DNA from 2 places in the Bacillus sp. L381 genome. Region 1 is predicted to be linked to the other one. Evidence: a T-box and tRNA genes for the amino acid it is inferred to sense, from the RefSeq annotation. Region 1 holds a T-box; the other holds one or more tRNA genes.
What was found. A T-box is a leader RNA that pairs with one kind of tRNA and senses whether it is charged. The one in region 1 lies ahead of tyrS (tyrosine--tRNA ligase), so its partner is inferred to be a tRNA-Tyr.

Region 1 (8,981 bases):
ATGTTTATGGAGGATGTTCTGAAAGAATTACAGAAATTTGGATTTTCTCAATATGAATGCAAAGCATATATCGGCTTGTTAAAACACTCGCCTGTTACCGGATACGAAGTCAGTAAAAGGTCAGGCGTCCCCCGCTCAATGATCTATGAAGTATTGGGAAAATTAGTTGATAAAGGCGCTGTCCATATTGTGCCGTCTGATCCGGTTACATATGCCCCGCTTGCCGGAAAGGAATTAATTGACCGGCTGCGGCACGATTTCGAGAGCTCCTTCGGCTATCTTGAGGAGAAATTATTGGCGCTTGAAAGCGAGCAGGAGATGAATGTCATCCGCCGCATCAGCACAAATGATCATGTCATCAATGAATTGAAGGATATGATTGAAAAAGCCGAGGAAGAGTTGTGGCTGTCTGTCTGGGAACAGCAGATTCCCTTTATTCAAGAAGCCGCTAACAAACGCGCCGCCGAAAAATTGCCCGTCTTTTCGATTGTGTTCGGTCCTCCGGAAGTGAAGCTCGGAAATACGACACATCACAATATGTCGCCTGAAGTGGCGGAAAAACGCATGGGCGGGAGATTAACGATAGCGGCACGCGATAATAAAGAAGTCTTAATCGCCAATTTTTCTCCACAGACGAATGCCTGGGCCATTAAATCAGAAGATCCCGCTCTCGTTCTCGTCGCCATGGAATATATGAGGCACGACCTTATGTTCGCGGAGCTTGTAAAAGAAGTAGGGGCTGAGAAAGTTGAAGGCCTGATGAAACAAAACCATTCGTTATTTCATGTCGTCACCGGAAATCGGTTCATATAAATGTGAACCGTATTTTCTTTGATTTTTTCATTAGTCGTTATCATTATAATCTCTAAGGAAGGAGTATAAAAAATGATTAACACAGAAGTGCAAAAAACCGCCGTTTCCCGGGAAATGAACGATACGTTTTTACAGGGGGTCCGGGATTGTGTGCCTACCTTGCTTGGCTATATGAGTATCGGTTTTGCTTTCGGCATTGTCGGCGTGGCCTCACATCTCAGTATTCTTGAAATTTGTTTGTTATCCGTGTTTGTCTATGCCGGCGCCGCCCAATTTATTATTTGCTCGCTCCTTGTTTCCGGGAGTCCGATTTCCGCCATTATTTTAACGACGTTTATCGTCAATCTGCGGCACCTTCTGCTCAGTCTGACCATCGCACCTTATTTCACGAAATACTCTTTGGTGAAAAATATCGGCTTCGGCGCTTTGCTTACCGACGAATCTTTCGGGGTAGCGGTAAACAAGGCGGCTCAGAACGGCAGGCTTTACGATAAGTGGATGAACGGCCTGAATGTAACAGCTTATGTGTGCTGGGTTATTTCTTGTATGATGGGCGGGCTTCTCGGACAATGGATATCTGATCCTTACGCCCTCGGCCTGGACTTTGCTTTGCCCGCTATGTTTGCGGCGCTGCTGGTGCTGCAATTGCAGACGTCCGCGTCGGAAAAACTGAAGCACAATCTTTCCTTAATCGTCTATATGATTATTTTTATGGTCTTGTTATCGTATATCGTGCCGTCACACATCGCGGTCATCGTCTCAACCGTGATTGTGGCAACCATCGGGGTGGTGACGGACAAATGAGCATCAGTACGCAAATGATCTGGATTATACTCGGCTGCATGATTGTTACACTTGTGCCGCGCATTGTTCCGTTTATATTTGTCCGGAACATTCAGATGCCTGAATTGGCTTTAAAATGGCTCTCCTTTATTCCGCTTTGCATTTTGACCGCCCTGGTAACGGAGAGCATGATCGTGAAAACAAACAGCGCTTTGACCTTTGATTGGAAATCAATGATCGTTCTCATCCCGACATTGCTTTGCGCGATGTGGACAAAAAGCTTATCAATTACGGTCATCACGGGAGTCGTGCTGATGGCCGCCGTCAGGCTGATCTGGTGACAAACAAAAGCCTCCATTCCGCAGAATGAAGGCTTTTTACTTTATGATGGCGGATTTTCTTCTTCCGCCTCAGGTTCTTCGGCTTTGACTTCGGCGTTCATGCTTTGCTGCTGTTCCCAATGATCCCGCTGCAATCTTTCCTTCGCGATGGTGAACATGAAATTCACGGCGCAGCGCCCCTTCCCTGTTTTGCCTTATACTATGTACTGTACTCATTTCCCGGTGCAGTATTCACAAAACATAAAAAAGCAGCCTGCCGCATAAAGCGGCCGGGCTGCTTTTTATTTTCAGTACGTGATCAGGAAGTATTTTTTCTTTCCGCGGCGCAGTACGGTAAATTGATCTTCGATGCGGTCTTCTGCTGTCAGAAGATGGCTGATGTCCGTCTGGCGCTCGCCGTTAATGTAGACGGCCCCGTTTTGAATGTCTTCACGGGCCTGCCGTTTTGAAGGCGACAATTTAGATTCCACAAGCACGTCTACTAAAGACAGTTCTTCAGAGCGGTCTTTTTCAAACGAAGGCACGTCTTTAAACCCTACCTTGACGTCTTGAGCGGAAAGCTCTTTAATATTGCCGCTGAACAGCGCCTGGGAGATATGAACGGCCTGCTCAAGCGCTTCGCGGCCGTGTACAAGAACAGTCACTTCTTCAGCGAGACGTTTCTGTGCTTCCCTTTTCTCAGGAGCCGTCTCCGTTTTTTCAGCATAAGCTTCAATTTCCTCTTTTGATAAGAAAGTAAAGTATTTTAAATATTTGACAACGTCGCGGTCATCTGTATTGATCCAGAATTGGTAGAATTCATACGGCGATGTTTTTTCTTTATCAAGCCAAATCGCGCCGCCTTCCGTTTTGCCGAATTTCGTGCCGTCCGCTTTTGTAACGAGCGGAATGGTAAGACCGAACGCTTTCGCCCCTTCTTCCGATTTTCTGATCAGTTCAAGACCGGCCGTGATGTTGCCCCACTGGTCACTGCCGCCGATTTGGAGTTTGCAGTTCTTTTCTCTGTACAGATTCAGGAAATCATAGGATTGCAGGATCATGTAGCTGAATTCCGTGTAAGAAATCCCTGTTTCAATTCTTGAGCTTACGGTATCTTTCGCTAGCATGTAGTTGATTCCGAAGTTTTTTCCGACGTCGCGAAGAAATTCAATGATGCTCATTTTTCCGATCCAGTCAAAGTTGTTCGCTATGACAGCGGGGTTTTCTCCGGCTTCGAAATCTAAAAATCGGGAAAGCTGATTTTTAATTTTTTGCGACCATTCCACAACGATATCCTGAGTGTTTAACGTACGTTCCGCTTTTTTGCCGCTCGGATCGCCGATCAGTCCCGTTGCGCCGCCTACAAGCGCAATCGGATGGTGGCCTGCAAGCTGGAAACGGCGCAATGTCAATATCGGCAGAAGGTGTCCGATGTGCAGGCTGTCAGCCGTCGGGTCAAACCCTGAGTATAAACGGATTTTTTCTTCGTTCAGCTGTTTATTCAGTCCTTCTTCATCCGTCATTTGCTGGATTAAGCCGCGGAATGATAAATCTTCTAATAAATTAGTCATTTTGTCTTCTCCTTTGTTTATAGAAATAAAAAACGCCCCTTCGTTTAAAACGAAGGGACGATATAATCGCGGTACCACCCTACTAATAAAAGCCTAAAAAAGCTCTTATCACTCTTCCTGATAACGGACCGTGTCCGTTCTTTCACTACTGAAAGCCTTCCTTTGAAGTACTTTGTTCGCAAAAGCGGTTCATGAGTGTATTCGGCATATCTTATGTGCTGATTTTCACCGGCCATCAGCTCTCTGGAACAATCAGATATCCTACTTGTCTCAATCAAAACCTTTTCGTATGAAGCTTACTCATTTTTAACATAAACTAGATGCAATGTCAACGCCGGCTTTAATCTTCCATTGTGGACAGGTCGCCTGCCGGCAGGTTCAGCTCCCACGCCTTCAGCACACGTCGCATGATTTTTCCGCTCCGTGTTTTCGGCAGTTTATCTTTAAACTCAATTTCACGCGGTGCGGCATGCGCGGCAAGCCCCTGTTTTACAAAGAGACGAATGTCCTCTTTCAGCTGATCGGATGGTTCATGTCCTTCTCTGAGGGCGATAAACGCTTTAATGATTTCTCCCCTGACAGGATCCGGCTTTCCGATGACACCTGCTTCGGCAATCGCCGGATGTTCAACAAGTTTGCTTTCGACTTCAAACGGGCCGACACGCTCACCGGATGTCATAATAACATCATCGACTCTCCCTTGGAACCAGAAATAACCGTCTTCATCCATATAAGCTGAATCTCCGGAAACATACCAGCCGCCCGGCATGAAATAAGAATCATATTTTTCTTTGTTATTCCAAATGGAATCCATCATGGACGGCCAGCCCTTTTTAATAGCCAGGTTCCCCATCCGGTACGGCGGAAGTTCATTCCCTTGATTGTCAACGATCGCCGCTTCCACTCCCGGAATCGGTTTGCCCATTGAACCCGGCTTGATCTCCATGCAAGGATAATTGCAGATAAGCTGTCCGCCGGTTTCCGTCATCCACCACGTATCGTGGATGCGCTTGCCGAATACTTTATGCCCCCACTTGATGACCTCAGGGTTCAAAGGCTCTCCGACACTCAGGACGTGACGAAGTGAAGTAAGGTCAAATTTGGACGCCATTTCATCTCCGGCGCCCATAAGCATTCTGAAAGCGGTCGGAGCGCTGTACCAGACGCTGACACCGAGCTTTTCAATTGTGCCGTACCAGTTTTCCGGACTGAATCTGCCGCCGACGATCACGTTCGCCGCCCCGTTCAGCCATGGCGCAAAAATCCCGTACACCGTCCCGGTCACCCAGCCTGGGTCCGCAGTGCACCAGTAAATATCGTCTTCTTTAAGATCAAGCACCCACTTGCCGGTCTGGTATTGCTGAATCATGGCTTCATGAACGTGAAGCACACCCTTAGGCGTTCCGGTAGATCCTGATGTGTAATGAAGCAGGTAGCCGTCTCTTCTGTCCATCCATTCAATGTCAAGTCTCGTGCTTTCTCCTTCAGCCGCTTTATCGTAATGGATGATTTTATCTCCCGTTTCTTCGCTGCCGCCGACAATGAAAATATGCTGCAGGTCGGGGAGACTCTCTGCCGGAATCCGTTCGGCCAGTTCAGGTGTTGTCACGACAACCTTTGCCTGGCTGTTCAGCAGACGGTCTTTGACGGCGCCTTCCATAAACGCTTCAAATAAAGGGCCGGCAATCGCACCGATTTTAATAGCGCCGAGCATGATAAAATACAGCTCCGGCGAACGCGGCATGAAAATAAAAACGCGGTCTCCTTTTTCCACGTTTCCATACCGTCTCAGCACATTTCCCGCCCGGTTCGATTCCTCCATCATTTCTTTAAATGTGTATTTTTCTTCCCTGTTTGCGTCCTTATAATACAGCGCTACTTTGTTTCTGCGAAATGACTCGGCATGGCGGTCAATCGCTTCATATGCGGCATTCAGCTTACCGGTCTGATGCCAGGAAAACTCCGCCTCTACTTCTTTCCAATCGAAGCTGCGGTATGTTTCCTCATAATTTTGCAGATGATAATTCCCCTTTTCTGCTGGCAACGCTTTCAAATTCATGCAACATCCCCCTTTGCTGATCTATAGACTAATTATAGTAGAAGTTCACAGTTTTCTCAATTTTTAAAATATAAATTACTGTACTATTGAAAACGCTTTATAATTTGTTATGCTTAAAGGAGATGTGTTTTTATTAAGAACCGACAGGCGGTGAATCAGTGAAACATCATAAAACGTACCATTCTACATCTATTCAGACAGCAGCCGGCCCTCTTTTAGTAGAAGGGCCCGTTCCTCCAGAGGACTTAGCACAGTATGAGTTTCATGAAGGCCTGACTGCCTTTCGCCTTCCTCATGAACAGCACAAAGCGTTAATCGAAATAGCCGGGCTTCCCGAAGGGCGGATCATTATCGCCAGGGACGGACAGACGATTATCGGCTATGTGACGTATTTATATCCCGATCCGCTTGAACGGTGGTCTGACGGAAATATGGAAGACCTCCTTGAACTCGGGGCGATCGAGGTCGCTCCCGGCTACAGGGGCTGTTCTGTCGGAAAAACTTTGCTGACAGTCAGCATGATGGATGAACAGATGGAACATTACATCATCATGACGACGGAATATTACTGGCATTGGGATTTAAAAGGAATGAAAAAAGACGTGTGGGAATACAGAAGGATTATGGAAAAGATGATGAATGCCGGGGGTCTTGTCTGGTTTGCAACGGATGAACCGGAAATCAGCTCTCATCCGGCCAATTGTCTGATGGCCCGCATCGGCAGGCACGTCAGTCAGGAGTCAATCGAACAGTTCGACAGGCTTCGTTTTTATCAGCGATTTATGTATTGACTGACCTACAAAGGGGATAAAAAAATGATTGCAGAACAAATCATGAAACGGGATGTCATCACCGTCACAAAAAACGACTCCATTGAAACAGCCGTACGCAAAATGAAGGCATATCATATCCGTCATCTCCCTGTCACCGACGAAGACCTGCACGTCGCCGGTATCGTCACAGACAGGGACATTAAACAGGCCGGCCCGGGCAGCTTTGAACAAGAAGACCGCGGCGCGTTTCTGACAAACAAAGTGGAAACCATTATGAAACGGAATGTCATCTGCGCCCATCCGCTTGATTTCGTGGAAGAAATATCCGCTTCTTTTTATGAGCATGGCATCGGCTGTCTGCCGATCACAGTAAACAATAAGCTGACAGGCATTTTAACCAAAACCGATGTACTTCGGACTTTCGTCAGCCTGACAGGCGCAGCTCAGCCGGGATCACAGGTGGAAATCCTGGTGACGGATATGACCCAAAGCCTTGCTGATCTCAGCTGCATGTGCCGTGATCTTCAGCTCCAAATCCTGAGTGTGCTCGTCTATCCCCATGATTCAGCCGGGTCGAATATACTCGTCTTCCGGGTGAAGACGATGAATCCGCTCCCTTTCATCCGTGCCGTTCATGAAGCCGGATACAATGTCTTGTGGCCGAAACATTTGAGGGATCAGTCATGAGAGACAGCGTTTTTGTTTACTCGCCTTCTTATCAGACGTATCAATTTCATCAGGAACATCCGTTCAATCAGCAGCGCGTGCTTTTGACATACGATCTGCTACAGGCGGCGGACGCGTTTGAAGAGGGAGATATCGTCGCTCCCCGCACGGCCTCTAAAGAAGAGCTGGCTCTCGTTCATACGGAGGATTACATACAGGCTGTGGAACTTGCCGGTGGGGGCCGGCTCCCTGCCAAAGAAGGAGAAAGCTACGGGCTCGGAACGGAAGACACCCCCGTTTTTGCCGGCATGCATGAAGCTGCATCGCTGCTTGTGGGCGGCACCTTAACAGCGGCCGATTATGTCATGACGGGACAAGCAAGGCATGCCTGCAATTTAGGAGGCGGCCTTCATCACGGCTTCCGCGGCAGGGCATCGGGCTTTTGTATCTATAATGACAGCGCCGTAGCCATCCAATACATTCAGAAAAACTACGGAGCAAAGGTGTTATACATTGATACTGACGCTCATCATGGCGATGGCGTTCAATTTACATTTTACGACAGGTCTGATGTCTGCACTGTGTCTTTTCATGAAACCGGACGTTATTTATTTCCCGGGACGGGACAGGTACTGGAAAAAGGAAGCGGCCAAGGCTACGGCTATTCTTTTAACATCCCGCTGGACGCCTTCACAGAGGATGATTCCTTTCTCCACGCTTACAAAACGGCCGCCTCGGAAATCGCGTCTTTTTTTAAGCCGGATGTGATTCTGACTCAGAACGGAGCGGACGCCCATTATTACGATCCATTGACACACCTGTCCAACACCATCTTCATTTATCAAGAGATCCCGCGGCTCGCTCACTCTTTAGCCCATCAATATTGCGGCGGCAGATGGATCGCGGTCGGCGGCGGCGGTTACGATATTTGGAGAGTCGTCCCGAGAGCATGGAGCCGCATATGGCTTGAGATGAAAGGGATTGACCCTGGGGAGCGCATACCGCAGAAGTGGATTCAAAAATGGCAGAAACACTCTCCCTACACCTTGCCCGCTTTTTGGAGTGATCCTGACCAATTATATCCTCCGATTCCCCGAAAAGAAGAAATCTCAGAAAAAAATGCCCAAACCGTGGAAAAAGCGCTTTTTGCCATCCGGTCTGAGCAGCGGTATAAAACAAAATAAAAAACGACCTTACGAGGAGGTCGTTTTTTTTATGACAATTTCTACACGGCGGTTTTCTTTCATATGTCCGGTGCTTTTGTTGTCCTTCACAGGTTTCGTATCCGCGTAACCGACAGAAATAAACCGTTTGGCGGAAAAGTCTTCTTTTGCGGTAAAATAACGGATTACACTCGCCGCTCTTGCAGATGAAAGCTCCCAGTTCGACGGAAATTGGTAGGTGGAAATCCGGCGGCTGTCCGTATGGCCTTCAACCTGTATGGCATTCGGAAGTGTTTTCAAAAGCACAGCGATCTGATGCAGGACTGGCTCAGCGTTTTTCAGCACATCCGCTTTTCCAGTCTGAAACAGAACGGCCTCCTGCAGCACAAGGACCACTCCGCGCTCATCGCGCTTCGCTGTCATTTTGGAACTTAAATGGTGTGTTTTTATGTATGTCTTCACGTTCTGCAACAGCAAATCCTGTTCATTATTTTCGTTTGCTTTGCTTGATGACGCCGGTTCACCCCCGCTGCCGTTTGTATGAATCGAAGTAACGGCTGATTGAAATTTTTCCGCGTCGATTTGCGACATCGAAAAAAGCAATATAAAGAACACGAGAATAAGCGTGATCAAGTCGGCAAACGTCACCATCCATCTTGGTGAACCGCCTGTATTTCCCTGTTTGTTCCTGCGTTCAAAACGCTCTTTTCTAAGCTTCATGGACAGCGCCCTTTTTCTTGTTCGCAGGCTGTCCTTTACGCCAGTCTTCTCTTGAGCTGAAAACGACGAGCTGACTTTCGAGATTGCGGGGATTTTTTCCCGATTGGATGCCG
Region 2 (8,981 bases), 1.3 Mb from region 1:
GGCTTTGTGCTGCGGCAGAAAAGAGAAGCTGATGACTATTATGAGTATGGCGGCTGCCAGTGTTTTCATATTCTTATTCCTCCAGGCTATTCAAATTCAGCAGCCATGTCATCCGTAAACCCGAAAGCATAAGTGAAGACAAAGCCCGCCGCGTAAGAGATGAAGAGACCGATGATATACAAAACGATCTGGGCCGGCTGTACGAGAAATGAGAGCGGAAGGCCGGAGACACCAATTGAAAAAGTGGCCACTTGAAAATGGGCTTGAAAGGCGCCGCCTATTCCCGCGCCCAAACACGCCGTTAAAAACGGCCTGCCGAGCGGGAGTGTGACGCCGAAGATGAGCGGCTCCCCGATTCCGAGCAGACCGGATGGAAGTCCGCCTCCAATCGCTCTTTTCAATGAGGCTTTTTTTGTTTTCATAAAGATGGCGAAGGCCGCGCCTACTTGACCTGCGCCTCCCATCGCGAGAATCGGGAGAAGCGGGTCATCTCCGATTGATCGGATTAATTCCAAATGCACGGGAGTCAAGCCCTGATGCAGCCCGGTGATGACAAGCGGCAGGAAGGCGGCCCCTAATACAAACCCCGACACGATTCCCCCGACATTCAATAGAGACAATAAGCCTGATGTAATCAGATCAGAAATAAAACCGCCTACAGGGATAAAGACGACATATGTTACCAGCCCGGTGATGAGCAAAGACAATGTAGGCGTAACGATAATGTCGAAGGATTGATGGACGTACTTTCTGATCAACCGTTCGGTATAAGCGATAAAAATCGCGGCGAAAAGAACGCCGATTAATCCTCCCCTGCCAGGGAGCAGATTCTCTCCGAACAAACTGATATTGGCGATCTCAGGGTTAAGGATCAATATCCCCGCAAGGCCGCCCATCGCTGGTGTCCCGCCGAATTCTTTGGCCGCATTGATGCCGACAAGGACGCCTAGGTAAGCGAATAAGCCTGAACCGATAACCGTTAATATAAGCGCGATTTGGGATTCTTTCGGGAGCCAGCCGGCCTGAATGACAGCTTTCGTAATGCCGGTGATTAAACCTGATGCAATGAGTGCGGGAATAAGAGGAATGAAGATGCTTGATAGCTTTCTGAGAAACAGGGTGATGGGTGTTGTGTTTTTTCTGTTGAGATCAGCTTTTTTTCGTGAGGCGGCTTTTTTTAAATCAATGTTTTTTCCGGGTGACATAAGGTTTGCGAAAGCGTCGGCGACATGATTGACGACACCCGTGCCGAGAATGATCTGCAGGGTTTCGGCTTCGACGACGCCTATTACTCCGTCAAGCCGTTTCAGCGCTTCAATATCCGTTTTGTCCTGATCGAAAGGCGTGATTCTTAAGCGTGTCATACAGTGGGTAAAGCCTGAAATATTGGATGAACCGCCGCAATTGTCCAGAATATCTTTGGCCAGCGCATGATAAAATGCCTCTTTGCTCATGGAAACCCTCCTCTTTCAGTACAATTTTCCCGCGGAGCTTTGCTTGAAACGCATCCTAAAAGCCCCTGCGCCGATCATGAAAACGGCGCGGGCTCGTAAAGCACTTTATAATTATTGACTGGGGCATTCTGACCAAGGAATGATCAGCGGTTTTTTTCTCTTGAAATATGCTGTTCAATGGCTTTGTCAATGAAGCCTTCTGCTTCTTTGAGCAGTGCTTTCGCATGTGTTTCGTCCGAATTCGTCTTCAGCATGACGATCGCCGTTTTGACATGGCTGCCTGAGGCCTCAAGCGTTTCCCTTGCCTTGTCGTACGGGACGCCCGTGATGCTTTGGATGATGCCGATTGCCCGTTCTTTCAATTTTTCATTGCTGACATGAACGTCCACCATTAAATTTTCGTATACTTTGCCGCTTTTAATCATCACGGCGGTGGAAATCATGTTCAGAATCATTTTATGTGCCGTCGCCGCTTTCATTCGTGTTGACCCTGTAATCACTTCGGGGCCGACGACAACTTCGATGCTGTGATCGGCATACGTGCTGATCAGCGAGTGCTTATTGCATGTGAGCGCGACGGTTTTGGCGCCGATTGTTTTTGCATATTTCAGCGCACCGGCCGCATACGGAGTGCGCCCGCTTGCTGCGATAGCGATCACGGTATCGTCTTCGGTAAGCCCGATTGTCTTGAGGTCAAGAGCGCCGGTTTCCTCGCTGTCTTCGATTCCTTCAGCCGCTTGCAAAAAGGCGTCTGCCCCTCCGGCCATCAATCCGATGACGGTGTCGGGACTTACGCTGTATGTAGGCGGGCATTCAACCGCATCCAGTACACCAAGTCTGCCGCTTGTGCCCGCTCCCGCATAAATCAGCCTGCCGTTTCGCCGCAATGACTGATGGGCGAATTGAACGGCAATTTCAATATCAGGCAGCACCTGCTGAACGGCGTCCGCCACTTTGAAATCCTCTCGGTTAATGATGCGGAGGATTTCTATCGTGTCTGCTTGATGGATTGAAGCGGTCTCTGGATTTCTTGTTTCTGTGGTCAATCTGTGAATGTTAAGCCGGTCTGTCATGAATGTACCCTCCCAAGTCGTTATTACTTGAAGTATATGGGCTTCTGAATATATGTTTCAAGAAAAATCGGCAGGAAAGAGATGAAAAATCAAACGCTTTCACAAAAAATGATGCAAAATGTGCTGTTCGCCGATCGGGCCGATCCTGCGGCGCCCTTTATCAATAAAACCGGAAGACCGGTACAGGTTCTGTGCACGATGATTGCGATGGTTCACTGCAAGCACGATTTCATCACACCAAGGAAAATAATTTGCGACAAAAGCGGGGAGCTGCAGCATCGCTTGTTTGGCGTAACCTTTTCCCTGCTGCGGCGCATGTAATGACAGCGCGCTCAGCAAAATGGCAGATACGTTGTTCGAATACGGGGTTATGGTTTCTTTTGAGGTATGTAAAATAAAAAAACCGACGGGGCTGTCTTCTTTTAAAATGACTGTCGGATAACGATCCCGGATGACAAGCGCCTGCGGCAGGACATCTTTCGGGAGAGCGGAGAACATTTTATCTTCTTCACTGAGTACAAACCCGTTCAGCCCGTCTGCATGCTCCGGTTTATAAAAAGACAGGGTTACATCCATGATATCTTCTCTCCTTTTTATAATTGATCCAGTTCATCTTCTGATAAAACACGGCAGCCTGCCCGTTTTAAAAGAGCGGAAGTGATGCCGTCCCCGATTATTTTTTTTCCTGAGAAAGTGCCGTCATAGATGAAGCTGCTTCCGCAGGATGGGCTGTTTTCTTTAAGAATGACCGTGCCGGCGCCTATTTCTTTTGCGTATGCCAGAGTTTTTTCCGCGCCGGCCATATATAAAGCGGTAACGTCTTCACCAGATGCCGTTACGATTTTCGCCGTTCCGTTCAGCACATCTTCGCCCGTGCCGCCGATGATTTCCGCCGGTTCGCGGGGAGTGGTGAAGCCGCCCAAAAGTTCGGGGCAGACCATAACAGCTTTCTTTTCATCCACGAGTCTGCGGATTTTTTCCGAAGCGGCGTGGGAGCCGTTATACCTGCATTCGATACCGCCGAGACAAGAGCTGACTAAGATCATCTGTGTCCATTCCCTTCATATTTATGATACCTCCATCTTAAATGAAATAAGAAAGAAGGGATGAGTTTTTCAGTTAAAAAACGGGTAAAAAAGTTTGAAAATAAAAAAAATAATTTTTCTCTTTACAAAAGGGGTACAACCTGTATATAATAACTTTTGTCAGCTCGACGCGGACACAACGGCCCGTTGGTCAAGCGGTTAAGACACCGCCCTTTCACGGCGGTAACACGGGTTCGAATCCCGTACGGGTCATATGGAGGATTAGCTCAGCTGGGAGAGCATCTGCCTTACAAGCAGAGGGTCGGCGGTTCGAGCCCGTCATCCTCCACCATATTTGCCGGCCTAGCTCAATTGGTAGAGCAACTGACTTGTAATCAGTAGGTTGGGGGTTCAAGTCCTCTGGCCGGCACTGTTTTTCTGAAAAATACGGAGGGGTAGCGAAGTGGCTAAACGCGGCGGACTGTAAATCCGCTCCCTCAGGGTTCGGCGGTTCGAATCCGTCCCCCTCCACCATTTTTGGGCTATAGCCAAGCGGTAAGGCAACGGACTTTGACTCCGTCATGCGTTGGTTCGAATCCAGCTAGCCCAGTCTCAGACACCTTTTGCATAAGGTGTCTTTTTTTATCGGCATTTCAGTTCGGTTTCTGATTGTTCATTAGATATACTATTTTTAAGCTGCTGTTAAGGCAGTATATTCTGTATTTTCCATCTACACCCTGCCTGAAATTTGGTAAAATAAATGTAATAAAAAAATGAAACCTTTTAAAACAATCAACGTATAGATACAGACCGGTGAAGGGCAGAGGTAAGATAAAACATGGAAAACCTGATTAAAAAAAGAATTAAGCAAGTCAAAAAAGGCGATCAAAATGCGTTTGCAGAAATCGTTGACCTTTATAAAGATAAGATTTACCAGCTTTGCTACCGCATGCTCGGCAATGTCCACGAAGCGGAAGATATTGCGCAGGAGGCTTTTATCAGAGCGTATGTCAATATCGACAGTTTCGATATCAATAGAAAGTTTTCAACGTGGCTTTACAGAATTGCGACCAACCTGACCATTGACCGCATCCGCAAGAAAAAGCCTGATTACTATCTGGACGCAGAAGTGGCGGGAGCAGAAGGGCTGACGATGTATTCGCAGATCGCCGCGGACGGGGTTCTCCCTGAAGACGCCGTATTGTCGTTGGAGCTGTCGGACACAATTCAGAAAAAGATTTTAAAGCTGCCTGACAAGTACAGAACGGTTATTGTATTAAAGTATATTGACGAACTCTCTTTAATTGAAATCGGGGAGATTCTGAATATCCCTGTCGGCACCGTCAAGACAAGGATTCACAGAGGCAGAGAGGCTCTTAGAAAACAATTGAGGGATCTTTAAGTGGGGTGATGAAATGAGCTGTCCTGAACAGATCGTGCAGCTTATGCATAAGCATCTTGATGGAGATATCCTTCCTGAAGATGAAAACGTATTAAAACAACATTTGCGGTCATGCGAGAATTGCAAACGGCATTTTCATGAAATGGAGAAATCCGTAGCGCTCGTCCGAAGCACATCGCATGTCACAGCCCCTGCTGATTTTACTGCCAAAGTTATGGCGAATCTTCCAAAAGAGAAAAAACGCGCTTCTGTTAAACGATGGATCAAAACTCATCCGATCATTGCAGCCGCAGCGGTTTTTGTGATTTTAATGGGCGGCGGTTTTTTCAACAGCTGGCATAACGACCACAATTTCAGTGTGTCCAAACAGCCGAACCTTGTCGTGCAGAATCACACGGTCACCGTCCCTGAAGGCGAGACCGTAAAGGGCGATGTTACAGTAAAAAACGGCAAGCTGGTCATTAAAGGTAAGGTCGACGGCAATGTGACCGTCGTCAACGGAGAAAAATACATGGCCTCAGCCGGACAAGTCACCGGGCAGATTGAAGAAATTAACCAATTGTTTGACTGGGTCTGGTACGAACTGAAATCGGCGGGTCAGGGCGTTGTGAGCGCTTTGGACCCGAATGAAGATGAGTAAAGCGTATAATCGCTTTACTCTTTTTTTATGGATTGCCGCGCTGGCTCATTTCACTTGAGAAATCAAAATGTGGTATAATGAGCACGCTATATGATGTACATATTGCTCATGCAGCACAATTCATAGTGAAAAAACGAAATGACTGAATTCCTGGAGGACGAGGAAATGGCTTTTGAGGACATCCCATTTTTGCAATACCTCGGCAATGCCGTTGATATTCTCCTTGTTTGGTATGTGATATATAAATTAATCATGGTCATACGCGGAACGAAGGCGGTTCAGCTTTTAAAAGGAATCGTCGTCATCGTATTGGTCCGGATGGCCAGTTCATATTTGGGACTCAGCACGCTTCAATGGCTGATGGACCAAGCGATAACATGGGGATTTTTAGCGATTATCATTATATTCCAGCCTGAGCTGAGGCGGGCGCTTGAACAGCTCGGACGGGGCCGGTTCTTTTCAAGGAGCGGCACCCCCGTGGAGGAAGCGCAGCATAAGACAATTGAAGCGATTACAAAATCGATCAGCTACATGGCGAAACGCCGAATCGGCGCTCTCATCGCCATTGAGCGCGACACGGGAATGGGCGATTATATTGAGACGGGCATCCCGCTTAATGCGCAGGTCAGCTCGGAGCTTTTGATTAATATCTTCATTCCGAATACGCCGCTGCACGATGGAGCGGTCATAATGAAAAATAACGAGATTGCGGCCGCTGCCTGTTATCTGCCGCTTTCTGAAAGCCCGTTTATTTCAAAGGAGCTGGGGACGCGGCACAGAGCGGCTGTCGGCATCAGTGAAGTGACGGACAGCTTAACCATTATCGTATCCGAAGAGACGGGCGCCATCAGTGTGGCCAAAAACGGAGACCTTCACAGAGAATTGACGGAAGAAGCACTGAAAGAAATGCTTGAAGCAGAGTTTAAGAAAAACGCCAGAGATACTTCTTCTAACCGCTGGTACTGGAGGGGCAAGAAAAATGGATAAATTCTTAAACAACCGCTGGGCTGTAAAGATCATTGCATTGCTCTTTGCGCTCCTGCTTTATGTTGCGGTTAACAACAACCAGGCGCCGACTCCGAAAAAGCCGGGGGAATCTTTTTTTCCGACATCAACGACTGACGAGGCTACGCTTACTGATATTCCTGTAAAAGCATACTATGATGAAGCGAATTACGTAGTCACCGGCGTGCCCCAGACCGTAAATGTCACGATTAAAGGCTCGACAAGCGCGGTGAAAAAGGCGAGACAGACGAAGAATTTTGAGATATACGCTGATATGAATAAGCTGAAGACCGGGACCCATAAGGTCGAATTGAAGGCGAAAAATGTGTCGGACGGACTGACGATATCCATTAACCCGTCAGTCACGACGGTTACGATTCAGGAAAAAACGGCTGAAAGTTTTCCCGTTGAAGTTGAATACTACAATAAAAGCAAAATGAAAAAGGGATATACGCCCCAGCAGCCGATTATCAGCCCGAAAAACGTACAGATTACGGGTTCGAAAAACGTGATTGACAACATTTCGCTTGTCAAAGCATCCGTGAACCTTGAAAATGCAAATGAGACCATTGATAAGGAAGTGAAGGTGACCGTCTATGACAAAGACGGCAACGCACTTCCTGTTGATGTTGAACCGTCAGTCATTAAAGTGACGGTTCCCGTGGCCAGTCCGAGCAAAAAGCTCCCTTTCAAAATTGAAAGGAAGGGAAGTCTTCCTGACGGGGTGAGCGTTGCGAGCATTGACTCGAATCCGAGTGAGGTGACGGTTTACGGCCCGCAGGATGTGCTGGATTCACTTGAATTTATCGACGGTGTATCTCTTGATTTAGACAAAATTGATAAAGATACGGATGTCGATGCCGACATCCCGCTTCCTAAGGGTGTCACAAAGGTGTCACCGGGGAAAATTACCCTTCATGTTAAGGTGGACAGTGAAGACAAAAAGGATTTTAGCAATGTCCCAATTAAGACGGTCGGACTTGGAGGCTCGCAGCGGATTGAGTTTCTCGACCCTGAATCGCGGGCGATCAATATTACGGCCAAAGGCTCTCCGGCTAACATTAAGGCGCTGAAAAAGTCGGACATTGAGCTGTATGCCAATGTCTCGGGCTTAGATGACGGAGAGCATTCTGTAAAGCTTGAAGTAAACGGGCCGCAAAATGTCACATGGTCCTTGTCAAAAGACACGGTTAAGATCAGGCTGACTTCTAAGAAAAACACAAGTTCAAATAAAAATGACGGCGGCTCCGCTGATTCCGGCAATAAAGACGGCACAAGCGGAGACGCAGACAAAGACAAGAACAAGAACCAGGAAGACACTGACAGCGATCAGAATAAAAGTCAAAACCAGGATCAAAATCAAGACCAGGATGAAGACGGATCAAGTGCTGATTCATCTTCAACAGAATGAAAAAGGAGCGATACAAAATGGGCAAGTATTTTGGAACAGATGGTGTAAGAGGTGTTGCCAACAGCGAGCTTACGCCAGAGCTGGCCTTTAAAGTGGGGCGTTTTGGCGGTTATGTCCTGACCAAAGATAAACAGCGCCCGAAAGTGCTGATCGGCCGCGATACACGTATCTCCGGGCATATGCTGGAGGGAGCCCTTGTCGCCGGACTTTTATCGATCGGAGCTGAAGTGATGCGTCTCGGCGTTATTTCTACGCCGGGGGTATCCTATTTAACGAAAGCGATGGATGCTGAGGCGGGCGTCATGATTTCCGCTTCTCACAATCCCGTGCAGGATAACGGCATTAAATTTTTCGGAGGAGACGGCTTTAAGCTTTCTGACGAGCAGGAGGCCGAGATTGAACGTCTCATGGATGAACCGGAGGATAAACTTCCGAGACCGACAGGCGCGGACCTCGGGCTTGTGAACGATTATTTTGAAGGCGTTCAAAAGTATCTGCAATTTTTAAAGCAGACGGCGGATGAGGATTTCACGGGTATTCATGTAGCGCTTGACTGCGCCCATGGTGCGACATCTTCCATTGCGACACACCTTTTTGCCGATCTTGATGCTGATGTGTCTACAATGGGAACGTCTCCGAACGGCTTAAATATTAATGACGGCGTCGGTTCTACACACCCGGAAGCGCTGAGTGCTTTCGTCAAAGAAAAAAATGCCGATATCGGTCTTGCGTTTGACGGAGACGGCGACCGCCTCATTGCCGTTGATGAAAAAGGAAACATCGTGGACGGCGATCAGATCATGTACATATGCGCGAAGTATTTGAAATCAGAAGGCCGTCTGAAGGATGATACAGTCGTATCAACCGTGATGAGCAACCTCGGTTTCTACAAAGCGCTTGAAAAAGAAGAAATCAAAAGCATTCAAACGGCAGTCGGTGACCGCTATGTCGTAGAAGCGATGAAAAAAGAC

Region 2: it encodes a tRNA-Tyr, which carries the amino acid that the T-box ahead of tyrS (tyrosine--tRNA ligase) is inferred to sense. The anticodon was not compared.

What each region holds. Positions count from the first base shown of each region.
Region 1 covers NZ_CP127224.1:2,719,266-2,728,246, forward strand. The annotation lists gene QRX25_RS13835 (TrmB family transcriptional regulator) at 7-813, shown strand; gene QRX25_RS13840 (AzlC family ABC transporter permease) at 886-1,617, shown strand; gene QRX25_RS13845 (AzlD domain-containing protein) at 1,614-1,937, shown strand; gene sr7p (small protein SR7P) at 1,979-2,104, opposite strand; gene tyrS (tyrosine--tRNA ligase) at 2,225-3,487, opposite strand; T-box leader at 3,538-3,774, opposite strand; gene acsA (acetate--CoA ligase) at 3,828-5,546, opposite strand; gene QRX25_RS13865 (GNAT family N-acetyltransferase) at 5,705-6,337, shown strand; gene QRX25_RS13870 (acetoin utilization AcuB family protein) at 6,362-7,006, shown strand; gene QRX25_RS13875 (acetoin utilization protein AcuC) at 7,003-8,169, shown strand; gene motS (flagellar motor protein MotS) at 8,179-8,868, opposite strand; gene motP (flagellar motor protein MotP) at 8,858-8,981, opposite strand, start outside.
Region 2 covers NZ_CP127224.1:189,410-198,390, forward strand. The annotation lists gene pbp4b (penicillin binding protein PBP4B) at 1-69, opposite strand, end outside; gene QRX25_RS01070 (PTS transporter subunit EIIC) at 87-1,454, opposite strand; gene murQ (N-acetylmuramic acid 6-phosphate etherase) at 1,598-2,527, opposite strand; gene QRX25_RS01080 (GNAT family N-acetyltransferase) at 2,627-3,103, opposite strand; gene QRX25_RS01085 (2-thiouracil desulfurase family protein) at 3,121-3,573, opposite strand; tRNA gene QRX25_RS01090 (tRNA-Glu) at 3,754-3,825, shown strand; tRNA gene QRX25_RS01095 (tRNA-Val) at 3,829-3,904, shown strand; tRNA gene QRX25_RS01100 (tRNA-Thr) at 3,910-3,982, shown strand; tRNA gene QRX25_RS01105 (tRNA-Tyr) at 4,002-4,086, shown strand; tRNA gene QRX25_RS01110 (tRNA-Gln) at 4,091-4,162, shown strand; gene sigW (RNA polymerase sigma factor SigW) at 4,391-4,954, shown strand; gene rsiW (anti-sigma-W factor RsiW) at 4,968-5,594, shown strand; gene cdaA (diadenylate cyclase CdaA) at 5,760-6,581, shown strand; gene cdaR (CdaA regulatory protein CdaR) at 6,574-8,010, shown strand; gene glmM (phosphoglucosamine mutase) at 8,028-8,981, shown strand, end outside.